2 regions of the Paractinoplanes brasiliensis genome follow, and region 2 is predicted to be linked to the other one. Evidence: riboswitches for the same ligand, from Rfam matches in the RefSeq annotation. Region 2 holds a riboswitch; the other holds the start of a gene.
The links. A riboswitch is a leader RNA that binds a small molecule or an ion and turns the genes downstream of it on or off. The one in region 2 is predicted to bind cyclic di-AMP.
Positions count from the first base shown of each region.

Region 1: another riboswitch for cyclic di-AMP. It lies ahead of C8E87_RS06810 (C40 family peptidase); the one in region 2 lies ahead of C8E87_RS29680 (C40 family peptidase).

Region 1 covers NZ_SNWR01000001.1:1,606,547-1,613,772, forward strand. The annotation lists gene rsmH (16S rRNA (cytosine(1402)-N(4))-methyltransferase RsmH) at 1-411, opposite strand, end outside; gene mraZ (division/cell wall cluster transcriptional repressor MraZ) at 700-1,131, opposite strand; gene C8E87_RS06810 (C40 family peptidase) at 1,964-2,782, opposite strand; cyclic di-AMP (ydaO/yuaA leader) riboswitch at 2,789-2,967, opposite strand; gene C8E87_RS06815 (MurT ligase domain-containing protein) at 3,427-4,647, shown strand; gene C8E87_RS06820 (type 1 glutamine amidotransferase) at 4,637-5,350, shown strand; gene C8E87_RS06825 (TVP38/TMEM64 family protein) at 5,387-6,124, shown strand; gene leuS (leucine--tRNA ligase) at 6,185-7,226, opposite strand, start outside.
Region 2 covers NZ_SNWR01000001.1:6,613,150-6,620,375, forward strand. The annotation lists gene C8E87_RS29665 (hypothetical protein) at 165-734, shown strand; gene C8E87_RS29670 (acyl-CoA synthetase) at 731-2,065, shown strand; gene C8E87_RS29675 (Pr6Pr family membrane protein) at 2,071-2,778, shown strand; gene C8E87_RS29680 (C40 family peptidase) at 3,013-3,570, opposite strand; cyclic di-AMP (ydaO/yuaA leader) riboswitch at 3,577-3,724, opposite strand; gene C8E87_RS29685 (FAD binding domain-containing protein) at 4,047-4,922, shown strand; gene C8E87_RS29690 ((2Fe-2S)-binding protein) at 4,927-5,400, shown strand; gene C8E87_RS29695 (aerobic carbon-monoxide dehydrogenase large subunit) at 5,397-7,226, shown strand, end outside.

The DNA.
Region 1 (7,226 bases), 5.0 Mb from region 2:
GGAGGTCTGGTCCATCCGCATGTCGAGCGGCGCGTCCTGTGCGTACGCGAAACCGCGGTCGGCCTCGTCGAGCTGCAGCGAGGAGACACCCAGGTCGAACAGGCCACTGTGGAACGCGGCCAGATCGAGCTCGTCGAGCACCCGGGGCAACTCGTCGTAGACGGCGTGCACCAGCCGCACCCGTTCGCCGAACCGCGCGAGCCGGTGCCGTGAGTGCGCCAGCGCCTCGGTGTCGCGGTCGAGCCCGACCAGCGTCACCTGGGGATAGCGCTCGAGAACCGCCTCGGCGTGACCGCCCAGGCCCAGCGTGAAGTCGACATGCACGGCACCGGGCAACCGGAGTGCGGGGTCGAGCAGCTCGAGGCAGCGCTCGAGCAGCACCGGCACGTGTGTGCCGCGAAGCTCCCCCATGTCGACCCCCATCGCCCCACTCCGACTGTCACGCGCGTCCTGCCCGGCACCGACCTGCCGGTTGTTCGTGCCGACGCCCGCGCACGTCACCCGTTCCGCGGCACATCCCGGACGCCCGCCCGTACCGCCAGATCCCCATCCGCTCGTGCCCGTTGCCAATCGGGCTCGCCCTTGGCCGGACACGCGCCTGGCGCCGGGGAAGAGGCGCCAGGAGCGGGAGCGGCTGGAGATCTCGCAGTACGGAAGCGGCAGCGCCCGGGCCTTCGCGGGCCCGTCCGGGTGCCGTGCCTACAGTCCGCCGGGCAGCACCCCCTCTTCGATGTCGGCGAACTCGTCTTCGCTCGCCGCGAGGTAGTCCTCCCAGGACTGCTTGTCCCAGATCTCCACACGAGTGCTCGCGCCGATGACGACGAGCTCTCGATCGAGGGCCGCATATGCCCGGAGGTGACCCGGGATGGTGACCCGCCCCTGCTTGTCCGGGACCTCGTCGTGCGCGCTGGCGAAGAAGACCCGGCTGTAAGCCCGGGCCGCCTTGTTCGTCACCGGCGCCTCCCGCAGCTGGCCGGCGATGCGCTGGAACTCGGGCATCGGAAACACGTACAAGCAGCGCTCTTGCCCCTTGGTGATCACGACACCTCCCGCCAGCTCATCACGGAACTTCGCCGGAAGGATCAGCCGCCCCTTGTCGTCGAGGCGCGGAGTATGCGTGCCGAGAAACATCGGCCCCTTACCCCCTGCCCCGGGCGGTTCGCGGTCCGCCTGTCAACTCGGGCCGGCAGGCCCCTCAGGTCTGGTTCGACTTCGGCCCTGCCACTGCACTCCACTCTACTCCACTTCCCTCCACCCGCAAGCCGAATGAGCAGGGTCGCGAACCCGATTCGCACACGAAACCCCAGCTCAACGAGGTGGTCACGAAGTGGAGGGCAAGGGCATGATCAACGAGGTCCGGTTTCCGACATCCTCCCGGCCACCCTGTCAAGAACCACCCTGAACACGCCCAAAACCCCCAGACGGCCACGTTGTCAACCCCCACCGGGGAGGAAAGTGGAGCTCTCAGGGGGCTGCGGCCGGAGCGGCAATCCGGCGCCAACGCTGCAAGTACGGGCAGAGCTCGGCACAGACGTGGACCGGGTACAGAGGAACGCCGGGCCGCGTGGGGCGGCCCGGCGTTCCGGGGACGAGCTGCAAGCCAAGCGCCGGCCGCAGAGGCGGGCCGCGGGGATGAGCGACCGGGACAGGCCAGCCGTGGGGATTACGGTTCCGGGGCAGAGCCAACCCCGGGGATGTGACTCACGGCAGGCCGGCCATGGGGCTCCGGCTCAATGATCGGGAGCCGTGCGGAGGAGACCAGTCCGCAGGGCGGGACCGGGTGGGGGCACCGGGGATGTCCCGGCCGGAACGGGTCCATGACGGGGCGGGACCGCTCGGCAGATCCGGACCCCACGCGTACGGAACAAGGAGCGTGACCCGACCGGGCAGGAGTGACCCGCGACCGCCTCGGGGGAACGAGCAAGCGGGACGCACCCGAACCGGGCGCGTCCCGCTCAACTCGTCAGACCAGGCGGCGAACCACGTAGTTCGAGCCGTACATCTTGCGCTTGGACACCCGCGCGCCGGTGTGCGGGGAGTCGTACATGTATCCGCTGCCGGCGTAGATGCCGACGTGGCTACCGTACGAGCCGCTACGGAAGACGATCAGGTCGCCGATCTGCTTCTTGCCCTTGGCGATCGACTTGCCGTACTTCTGCTGCGAGTTGGCCTTGTGCGGCAGCTTCTTGCCGACGGCCTTCTTGTAGACCCACATCGTGTAGCCCGAGCAGTCGAACCGGCTGGGGCCGGCCGCGCCGAACTTGTACAGCGAGCCGACGTGCTTCTTCGCCTCGTTGATGATCTTCGTGCGGGCCGGGACCGACTTCGGCTTGACGGTGACCGAGAACTTGCCGCCGGCCACCGCCTTGTAGGTCGGGGTGCCCACGTAATAGGCGCGAACCGCGCCGCTCACGTGGGGTTCACCGGTAAGCGTGACGCTGCCGGTCTTGCCCAGCGCCTTGGCCGACAGGTTGACCCACTTGCTCTTGCGGAGCGCCTGCAGGCGGACGGTCCCCGAAGTGATCACCTTGCCGTTGGCCGGGTTGATGTACTTCGCGGTGACCTTGATCTTGCCGCCGTACGTGACGGATCGCGTGGAGATGGAGCTGCGGACCGACGGCTTGACCTTCGCCTTGGCGGCAGCCGCCGCGGTGACGATCGGGGCCGCGCCGGCGGGCGAGGGGGCGATCAGCTGGCCTGCGCAGAGGCAGAGACCCAGCGACAGTGCGATGGCGCCGGCGCCGATCGAACGGCGGCCACGGCTCGAACTGTGTTCGTGCACGGTAGAGATGTCCCTCCGGCACGCCTGCGAGGTTAGCTGTCGGGTTCGGGCGGGAAGGTGTGCCCGGTCGCTCACGCGACTTCACCCCAAGGTTCTCCGTGCTCGCCATCGGAGCGGATGGCGCGGAGTGGACCGGTGATGGTTCCCCCGTCCCTGCCCCCGTATGCCTTCGTTGGTTGTAACTGGTGCGGGTGGTCGCTTCGACCGGCCCGGGGCAGGGCTCGGCGTGAACCAGGTCGTCGCGAGCCGGGCAGCGGGTGCTCCCGGCCAGACCTTGCTACACCGATTCCGGGCGGCCCGGGGGAACCGATTCAGTAACAGAGCGTGTTTGGCACAGAGAGTGGTGTCCGATTTGTTACCAGGAGCTGAGAAATGCCATTACGGCTCGTAAGTGCCGAATTACCGAGCGTCTAAGGTTACGGGTGAATCAGAACACATATTTCTTCACGACCATTCGGGTGACGCAGGCCGCAATTTCACTCTTCCGCCGTTCAAACCTTTCTCACCGGCCAAAATGGTTTCCGCCGAATGGTTGATCTCAATGCGACTCCGGATCCGGCCGTACGGGTGCCGGGAACCGGACTCTCGGCAACTCGACGTGACAGCCGGGTCCGGTACCCTCGTCTTCCGTGACGGACGGGAAGATGCCTCTGCGGGCCAAGGTCGCGACCTCGGTGTCGAAAACGGCGGCCGCGCTCTCCAGGGCCGCGGGCCGCGGCGACGGCTCGGTCATCGGCGGCTGGATCGGCCTCAAGATCGATCCCGACCTGCTGCGCAACCTCGCCGCCGGACGCGCGATCGCGCTGATCTCGGGCACCAACGGCAAGACCACCACGACCCGGCTGGCCGCCGCCGCGCTCGGCGTGCTCGGCCCGGTCGCCACCAACGGCTTCGGCGCCAACATGCCCACCGGGCACACGTCGGCCCTGGCCAAGGCGGGTTCGACGCCGTTCGCGGTGCTCGAGGTCGACGAGCACTACCTGGCCCGGGTGATCGACGAGACCAACCCGCGCGTGGTGGCGCTGCTCAACCTCTCGCGCGACCAGCTCGACCGGGCCAAAGAGGTCGCGATGATGGCCCAGATGTGGCGCACCGCGCTGGCCGGGCACCCCGACATCTCGGTGGTGGCCAACGCCGACGACCCGATGGTGGTCTGGGCGGCCCGCGGCGCGTCGCACCTCACCTGGTTCAGCGCCGGCCAGCGCTGGACGGACGACTCGTGGGTGTGCCCCGAGAGCGGTGATCCGATCGAGCGCGCCAACGGCGACTGGTGGTGCACCGGCTGCTCGCTGCGCCGCCCGCAGGCCCAGTGGCGCGTCGAGGACGACGGCGTCATCGACCCGCGCGGCGACTGGCACCTGGTCAAGCTGCAGCTGCCCGGCACGGTCAACCTGGGCAACGCGGCCACCGCGCTGGCCGTGGCAGCCGAGTTCGGCGTACGCCCGATCGAGGCGCTCCCCCGGCTCGCCACGGTGGCCTCGGTCGCCGGCCGGTACGCGCAGGTCGACCGCGAGGGCCGCAACATCCGCCTGCTGCTGGCCAAGAACCCGGCCAGCTGGCTGGAGGCGTTCGACATGGCCGAGCAGGCGCCGACCCTGCTCTCCATCAACGCCCGCGACCCCGACGGTTTCGACACCTCCTGGCTGTACGACGTCGACTTCTCGCCGCTGCACGACCGGCCGGTGCTGATCACCGGCGAGCGGGCCTTCGACCTCGCCGTACGCCTCGAGGTGAACGGAATCGCCTTCCGGCACGTGTTGAGTTTCGAGGAGGCGATCCGGTCGGTGCCGCCGGGCCGCCTCGAGGTGATCGCCAACTACACGGCGTTCCAGGACATCCGAGCGGAGTTGGACCGTGTCAACTGAGAGCGTCCTGCGCATCGTCTGGATCTATCCGGACCTGCTCTCCACGTACGGCGACCGGGGCAACCTGCTGATCCTGGCCCGGCGCGCGGCCATGCGCGGTATCCCGGTCGAGACCTACTCGGTGCGTTCCGACCAGCCCATGCCCTCGACCGCCGACATCTACCTGATCGGCGGCGGCGAGGACGGCCCGCAGGCCCTCGCGGCCCAGCGCCTGATCAACGACGGCGGTCTGCACCGCGCGGTCAACCAGGGCGCGGCCGTCCTGGCGATCTGCGCCGGTTACCAGCTGTTCGGTCACTCGTTCTTCGCCAAGGGAGCCAAGTGCCCCGGCCTGGGCCTGCTCGACCTGCATTCCGACCGCGGCGAGACCCGTGCGGTGGGTGAGATCAGGGGTGACATCGACCCGCGGCTGGGCCTGCCCCCGCTGTCCGGTTTCGAAAATCACGGCGGCCGCACGCATCTGGGCCCCGGAGCTGCTCCCCTGGCCCGGGTGACGGCCGGGGTGGGCAACGACGGGCAGACCGAGGGGGCCTGGCACGGGAAGATCCTGGGTACGTACTCTCACGGCCCCGCGCTGGCCCGCAACCCAGCTATAGCCGATCTGCTACTGCGTTGGGCGATCGGCGCGGATAGCCTTTCACCGGTCGACGACACCTGGCCCGAAAAACTTCGTGCCGAGCGACTCGCCGCAGCCGGCGCCTGACACTTGACCCGACAAAGCAAGGGACGGTACGCCTGCATGACTGACATCCTGATCGCCCCGCGGGGCGTGAACCTCGCGGATCCTCAGGTTTCTCAGACCCAGCAGATCCCGGCCGGCGACAAGCCCTCGATGGGGTGGAAGCGCCGCCTTGTCCGGTTCGGCATCCTTGGCGGCGTCGTCGGCGGCGTGGGTGTGGCCGCAGCCACGCTCCCGCTGTCGCAGATCGCCGGCCAGGTCGCTGCCGTCGGCCCGGCCGCCGCGGTCGCCATCGCGGTGATCGGTGGCCTCCTGCTCTCGGTGCTCGTGCCCCGCACAGCGATCACGCTGGCGTGCGGCGCGCTGCTCGGCGCGGCCACCGGCGCTGCCACGGCCCTGGCCGCCGCCGTGATCGCCGCCACCGCCACCTACTACGCCGGCCGCTGGGTCGGCCGGGGCGCGCTCTCCGCACGTTCCGGGGGCCGGCTCGAGCGTCTCGACGGCTGGCTCAACCGTCGTGGCCTGCTGGCCGTGCTGCTCGTCCGGTTCCTGCCGCTGGCCCCGTTCGGCCTGATCGGCTACGCCTACGGCACCACCAGCGTCTGCCGCAAGCGTTACCTGCTCGGCACCACGCTGGCCTCGATCCCGTCCGCGGTGTCGTACGCGGTGATCGGCGCCGCCGTGGTCCGGCCGGGCGAGATGAGCCCGCTGTCGCTGGCCCCGGCCGCGATCGGGTTCACGCTGACGACCGCGATCGTCCTCTGGTGGAAGCACTCGGGTCGCAAAGCCGCCGCCTGACAAACAGCAGAAGGCCCACCACCCGGCGTACGGGCGGTGGGCCTTCTGCTGTGCGGAGGCTCAGACGACGACGCTGACCAGCCGGCCGGCCACCACGATGACCTTGCGGGGCTCGCGACCGGCCAGCACCTCGGCCACCGCGGCCAGCGCCCGCTCGCGCACCTCGGCCTCGGGTGCGGCCGGCGGCACCTCGACGCGGGCCTTGACCTTGCCGTTGACCTGCACCGGGTACGTGATCGACTCGGCCACCAGCTGCGCCGGGTCGGCCACCGGGAAGTCGGCGTAGGCCAGCGAGCCCGAGTGCCCCAGCTTGGTCCACAGCTCCTCGGCCAGGTGCGGGGCGAACGGCGACAGCATCAGCAACAGCGGCTCGACCGCCTCGCGCGACACCGCGGGCAGCGGCGTCAGCGTGTTGGTCAGCTCGATCAGCTTCGCGATGGCGGTGTTGAAGCGCAGCTCGTCCAGGTCTTCCCGGACGCCCGCGATCGTGCGGTGCAGCGTCTTGCGCACCGCCGGCTCCAAGGGCTCGTCGGAGACGCGTGCCGCCCCGGTCTCCTCGTCGACGACCAGGCGCCACACCCGCTGCAGGAAGCGCTGCGACCCCACCACGGCCCGCGTGTCCCACGGGCGTGAGACGTCCAGCGGGCCCATCGCCATCTCGTAGACCCGGAACGTGTCGGCGCCGTACTGCTCGCACATCTCGTCGGGCGTGACGACGTTCTTCAGCGACTTGCCCATCTTGCCGTACTCGCGGACGACCTCCTGACCGTCGTAGAAGTACTTGCCGTCGCGTTCGACCACCTCCTCGGCCGGCACCACGACACCGCGGGCGTCACGGAACGCGTACGCCTGGATGTAGCCCTGGTTGAACAGCCGGCGGAACGGCTCGAACGACGAGACGTGGCCCAGGTCGTACAGGACCTTGTGCCAGAACCGGGCGTACAGCAGGTGCAGGACGGCGTGCTCGACGCCGCCGACGTACAGGTCGACGCCGCCGCAGTCGCCGTCGCGCCGCGGGCCCATCCAGTACGCCTCGTTGTCCGGGTCGACCAGGGCGTGAGCGTTCTTCGGGTCCAGGTAGCGCAGCTCGTACCAGCAGGAG
Region 2 (7,226 bases):
CGCCCACGCGAGGCCCGTACCGTCGACCGCCCACGCGACGCCCTACGCCGTCGGCCACCCAGGCCGACGCCCCGACCACCGCTTGACGCCCCGCTCCTGCCGACGACGGGTGTGGCTGGACCGCCCGGCGTTGCTTGCGCGGTTAGGGTGTGGGGGTGGCTCCGTTGAGTGTTGCCTGGGTGGACGAGCAGTACGACCGGGAGAATGCGGGGCTGGGACGCAGCCGGTTCGCTGAGCATGTCTGGGTGCATGCCAAGGAGTTCGACGACTGCTGGGGTGACATCTCACCCGTCGGGTTCGCGTGTGTGGCCTGGCGTCTGGCGACCGCGCCGCATCTCGATCCCGGTTTTGTGCGCCTGCACCGGCGGGTGCTGCGGGCCGAGCTTCGGCGCAACACCTGGGACGGCTCGCTCACCGCGGCCGTCGACCTGGTCGCGCCCTGGCCCGCCGAGCTGAACGGCGCCAGGAGCTGGACCCAGGACAGGGGCTGGCGGGGCTGGCCCGAGACGTTCGGCCAATTCCTGGCGCCGTCGCAGGAGGAACTGGCCCGCATCCCGCACGCCCGCTCGATCGTGGTGGTCGAGGCGCCCCTGACGTTCGCCGGGCTGCCTGCTCTTCCCGACAACCCCGGCCCGGAGCTCCCGGAGCTGGCCGAGCGCACCGTCACCGTGCTGGTGCGCGAGCTCAACGATCTGCTGTCCCCGATGGCCACCCGCTTGGAGGCGACCCGATGACGACCCGGCTGCTGGGTGCGCTGCATCAAACCGAAGACCTTCCGCACGCCGTACGGGCGCAAGGGGTTGATCTGTCACGGCACGAACTGCTCGGCCGGGCCGCGGGGGTCGCGCGGGAGATCGCGGGCCGCCGGATGGTGGCCGTGGAAGCGACGCCGACGCTGGACACCATGGTGGTTGTCGCCGGTGCTCTGCTGGCGGGGGTTCCGGTGGTGCCGATCCCGCCCGACGCGGGGGAGTTGGAGCGGGCGCACATCCTCGGCGACTCCGGCGCGGAGCTGATCGATGCCGGGCCGGGGGCCGTGAGCAACGACGTCCCGGACGAGCCCGACGGTGCGGCGCCGGCCCTGGTTCTCTACACGAGCGGCACGACCGGGGCGCCCAAAGGGGTGGTGATCTCGCGGGCGGCGCTGGCCGCCGACCTGGACGCGCTGGCCGAGGTGTGGCAGTGGACGCCCGAGGACACGCTGGTGCACGGGTTGCCGCTGTTCCATGTGCACGGGCTGGTGCTGGGGGTGCTCGGGCCGCTGCGCATCGGTTCCCGGCTCGTGCACACCGGCAGACCCACCCCACAGGCGTACGCGGCCGCGCCCGGGACGATGTACTTCGGCGTGCCGACCGTGTGGTCACGGGTGTGCGCGGCCCCGTCGGAGGCCCGCGAGCTGAGCAAGGCCCGCCTGCTCGTCTCGGGCAGTGCCCCGTTGCCGGCGCCGGTGTTCGAGGACCTACGGGCGTTGACCGGTCAGGCACCTGTCGAGCGGTACGGCATGACGGAAACCCTGATCACGGTGAGCGCTCGCGCCGACGGGGAACGCCGCGCCGGGCACGTCGGGCTGCCCGTGCCCGGGGTCGAGACGCGGGTGGTCGACGACGCGGGGCAGGCGGTGCCGCCGGGGGCCGAGATCGGGCATCTGCAGGTGCGCGGGGCGACGCTGTTCGACGGCTATCTGGGCCACGGCCGGCCGGAGCGGGACGGCTGGTTCGAGACCGGGGACGTGGCCACGATCGGTGCGGACGGGTGGCACCGGATCGTCGGGCGGGCCTCCACCGACCTGATCAAAACCGGGGGCTACCGGGTCGGGGCGGGTGAGGTCGAGGACGCGTTGCTGCTGCATCCAGCCGTACGGGAGGCGGCCGTGGTCGGCACCCCGCACCCTGATCTCGGCGAGCAGATCACCGCGTACGTGGTGGCCGAAGGCGCGACGGAGCGCGAGCTGATCGATTTCGTCGCCGCGGGCCTGTCCGTGCACAAGCGCCCGCGCGTGGTGCACCTGGTCGACGGCCTGCCCCGCAACGCGATGGGCAAGGTGCAGAAGGCGGCACTACGGTAGGCCCGATGAGGGTCTTGATCATGCCGCAGTTCTGGCTGCGTGTGCTCATCGTGGTGGCCGGGCTGACCGGTCTGCTCATCGGCGATCACCGCATCGTCTACTACACGTGTCAGAGCAACCTGATCACACTGGGCTACTTCGGCGCGGTGCTGTACTGGATGGTGTGCCGCGGCACCACCGGCCCGGCCGCACCCCGCCTGCGCGGCGCGGTCACCCTGTGGATCGTCATCACCGGCCTGATCTCGCACTTCATGCTGCAGAACGGCGCGAACCCGCTGCCCGGCCTGGCCGCCGCCGACCCCGCGAGCCGGGTCGCCAACTGGTCGATGTTCCTGGTGCACTACGCCGTGCCGCTGCTGGTGCTCGCCGACTGGGTCGCCTTCGGCCCGCGCCGGGTCTCGCCGTGGCGTGACCTGGGTCTGTGGATCCTGTTCCCGCTGGCCTACGGCGCCACGTCGGTGCTCCGGGCCGTGCTGTTCCCGACGGTCAACGTCCGGTACCCGTACTTCTTCCTGGACCCGACGTCACACGGCTACGACTGGGTGGCGGGCCAGTTCGTCCGGCTCGCCGTCATCTTCGCCGCGCTGGGGGCGGCGCTGCTGGCCGTCGACCGCCTCGCCGCCCGCATAGCACGCCACCCGGAAGATCCCGCCGTTGTCCACAATCCCGAACCGTCCACAGGCGCCCCCGCCAAGATCGCCCCCACCCCGTAAAATTCGCTGTGGGACGGAGGCCCCCGGTTGGGGTGGGTCTTGTGCCGGGGTTGTCGATCTTGGCGGGGTTCTGCGGCCGACTTGGCGGGGTTCTGCGGCCGGTGCTCGTGTGGGCGGTGGCGTTCGCGAATTGATCGCGCACCGGGCCCGCGCGGCTGGTTTCGTGCAGGCGTTGCTTTCTCAGGGCGCCTTTCGTGCAGGCTGCTGTTTTCTCAGGGCGCCCGCGTGCCCCGGTCAGCCGGCGACGCGCCCGTACCGGACCTGCTTCCAGTTCCAGATCTTGGCGAGCTTGACCCGGTCGCCCGGCTTGGGCGCGTGCCAGACCTGGCCCCCGCCGGCGTAGACGGCTACGTGGTAGGCGCGGCCGCCCGAGACCCAGAAGACCAGGTCACCGGCCCGTACCGCCGCTCCGGCGATCTTTTTGGCCGACTTGTACTGAGCCTGGGCGGTGCGGGGGATCGTGACGCGGGCCTTCGCGTACGCGAAACCGGTCAGCCCGGAGCAGTCGAAAGCGCCCGGTCCGCGGGACCCGTAGCGGTAGGGCTTGCCGCGCTGGGCCCGGGCGGCCGCGACGACCGTGTTGCCCCGGGCGAGCAGTGCCTGCTGAGCGGCCGCGGCCGATGACACGGCGACGGCAGCGGGCGGGGCGGCCGTGGCGTCCGTCGGGGCGACGAGCAGGGTGGTGGCGATGACCGCCGCCGCGGCAAGGGGCTGTAGGCGGCGCAGCGTCGACGCGACACTTCCGTACGCTTTGAAGCCGGCCGACCTGGGCTGGAAGGTGGGGAAAGACAAGACGATCCTTGGTCCTTCAACCGCCTGCGAGGTTAGCTGTCGGATTGGGCCTGAAGGCAGCCCGTCGCGTATGCGACCTCACCCCGAGCCGGCTCGACGGCCGGCAACCTGGTTCCCCCGCTCCCGCCCACTGAAGTTCCGTCGATGACAGGTCGGGCCGCCCCTGGTGGGCGGGACTCGGCGTCCCGGGGCGGCCTTCATCAGGACGATCGGCCGGTTGCGGCGATTCGCCACCTTTTCACAGCCGTCCCGGCAATCTCGTCGGTCCCGTAGCGGACTCGGCTGCCGTTGTCTCTCCGGACAGCGGGGACGATCCGACGCCAGGCGATGCATTCTCGGGCGCGTCAACCGGTGACCCTCGTCACCGAATTGGCCGGCGGCACCACTACAGCGAGCAACCTAAGGCATCTCTTAGGTAGCTGTTGACTTTGGACGGCGGGCGCGAAAGATTTCGTGGCGAAACCGGGAGGTGCGGCGTGCAGGTACCGGCTCCGTTCGAATACGAGCGCGCAACCAGTGTGGATCAGGCCATCGGGCTGCTGGAGCGCCTGGGCAGCTCGGCGCGGCTGGTGGCGGGCGGGCACAGCCTGCTGCCGATGATGAAGCTGCGGCTGGCGAACTTCGAATACTTGATCGACATCAATCCTCTGCACACCGAGCTGGGCTACATCCGGGTCGGGGCGGACGAGGTACGCATCGGGGCCATGACCCGGCATCGGGAGCTTCTGGAGTCCGACGAGCTGGCGGCCGCGTTCCCGATCTTCCGGGACGCCGAGCGGGTGATCGCCGATCCCGTGGTGCGTAACCGCGGCACGCTCGGCGGCTCGTTGTGCCAGGCCGACCCGTCCGAGGACCTGTCCGCGGTGTGCACGACCCTGGACGCGTCCTGCGTGATCCGCGGGCCGGGCGGCGCCGAGCGGGTGGTGTCGATGGAGGAGTTCCATGTCGGGCCGTACGAGACGGCTGTCGGCGACGACGAGATGCTCATCGAGGTGCGCCTGCCCGTCAGGGAGAACGGCGGCAGCGCGTACGAGAAAGTTGAACGTCGTGCCGGGGACTGGGCCGTGGTGTCGGCCGGCGCCGCGGTGTGGCTGGCCCCCGACGGCACGATCGCCGACGCGCGGGTGGGGCTGGCCGCGGTGGGGCCGAACACCACCGGCATCCCGGAGATCTCGCGGGCGTTGCACGGCAGCACGCCCTCCGAGGAGCTCTACGAGCGGGCCGGCGCGATCGCGGCGAGCAGCTGCGACCCGGTCACCGACCAGCGGGGCAGCGAGGACTACAAGCGTCACCTCGCGGACGAGCTCACCAGGCGCACGCTGCGCACTGCCGTACGACGGGCGAGGGGCTGAGGGCATGCAGGTCACGATGGTCGTCAACGACGCCGAGGTCACCGCCGAGATCGAGGGGCGGCTGCTGCTCGTGCACTTCCTGCGCGACACGCTGGGCCTGACCGGCACGCACTGGGGCTGTGACACCAGCAACTGCGGCACCTGCGTGGTGTGGCTGGACGGCGAGCCGGTCAAGTCGTGCACCGTGCTCGCCGCGATGGCCGACGGGCACGAGGTCCGTACGGTGGAAGGGTTGGCCGACGGGGCCGAGCTCGACCCGATCCAGCAGGGCTTCATGCAGTGTCACGGGCTGCAGTGCGGGTTCTGCACGCCGGGCATGATGATGACCTGCCGGGCCCTGCTCGACCGCAATCCCGACCCGACCGACGCCGAGATCCGTGAGGCCATCTCGGGGCAGATCTGCCGGTGCACGGGTTACTCCACCATCGTCCGGTCGGTGCGCTGGGCATCGGTTCACGAAGCGGCGGCGAACAAATGACAACAGTGGAAGAGCCCCGGACGACCACGTTCGACGACAACGACCAGAAGCCGATCGGTTTCGGCCGCATGCTGCGCAAGGAGGACCCGCGCCTGCTGCGGGGCCGCGGCCGCTTCACCGACGACGTGCAGCTGCCTGGGATGCTGCACCTGGCCATTCTGCGTTCGCCGTTCGCGCACGCGCGGATCGTCAGCGTCGACACCAGCGCCGCCGAGGCCGCGCCCGGGGTGAAAGCCGTGGTCACCGGCGAGGCCCTCAAGGGGCTGGGCCTGGCCTGGATGCCGACGCTCTCCAACGACGTGCAGGCCGTGCTGGCCACCGACAAGGTGCGCTTCCAGGGGCAGGAGGTCGCGTTCGTCGTCGCCGAGAACCGGTACGCGGCCCGGGACGCGCTCGAGCTGATCGATGTCGAGTACGACGTCCTCGACCCGGTCATCGACGTGCGCCAGGCCCTCGCGCCGGACGCGCCGCTGATCCGCGACGACCTCGAGGGCAAGACCAACAACCACTGCTTCGACTGGGAGACCGGCGACGCCGAGGCGACCGAGGCCGTGTTCGCGCGGGCCGACGTGGTCGTCAAGCAGGACATCGTCTATCCGCGGGTGCATCCGGCGCCGATGGAGACGTGCGGCGCGGTCGCCGACTTCGACGCTGTCGAGGGCAAGCTCAAACTGTGGTCGACCACGCAGGCCCCGCACGCCCACCGCACCCTGTACGCGATCGTGGCCGGCCTGCCCGAGCACAAGATTCAGGTGATCGCGCCGGACATCGGCGGTGGCTTCGGCAACAAGGTGCCGATCTACCCCGGCTACGTGTGCGCGATCGTCGGCTCCATCGTCACCGGCAAACCGGTGAAGTGGATGGAGGACAGGTCCGAGAACCTGATCAGCACCGGGTTCGCCCGCGACTACATCATGCGCGGCGAGATCGCCGCCACCCACGACGGCAAGATCCTGGCCATCCGTACGAACGTGCTCGCTGACCACGGCGCGTTCAACGGCACAGCGGCGCCGGTCAAGTACCCGGCCGGCTTCTTCGGCGTCTTCACGGGAAGCTACGACCTCGAAGCGGCGTACTGCAGCATGACCGCGGTCTACACCAACAAGGCCCCGGGCGGGGTCGCGTACGCGTGCAGTTTCCGCATCACCGAGGCGGTGTACCTGGTCGAGCGCATCGTCGACTGCCTCGCCGCCGAGCTCGACATGGACCCGGCCGAGCTGCGCCTGAAGAACTTCATCAAGCCCGAGCAGTTCCCGTACGAGACCAAGACCGGCTGGGTGTACGACTCCGGCAACTACGAACCCACGATGCGCCTGGCCATGGACATCGCCGGGTACCCGGCGCTGCGGCGGGAGCAGGCCGAGAAGCGGTCCCGTGGTGAGCTCATGGGCATCGGCATCGCGTTCTTCACCGAGGCGGTCGGGGCCGGGCCGCGCAAGGACATGGACATCCTCGGGCTCGGCATGGCCGACGGCTGCGAACTGCGCGTGCACCCCACCGGCAAGGCGGTCGTACGGTTGTCGGTCAAGACCCAGGGTCAGGGCCACGAGACGACGTTCGCGCAGATCGTGGCCGAGGAGATCGGCATCCCGCCGGCCGACATCGAGGTCGTGCACGGTGACACCGACCAGACACCGTTCGGGCTGGGCACGTACGGAAGCCGCTCGACCCCCGTGTCGGGCGCCGCGGCCGCGCTGGTCGCCCGCAAGGTGCGCGACAAGGCGCAGCTGATCGCGTCGGCGATGCTCGAGGTGACAGTGGCCGACCTGGAATGGGTGAAGGGCTCGTTCCAGGTCAAGGGCGACCCCGGCAAAGCCGTCACCATC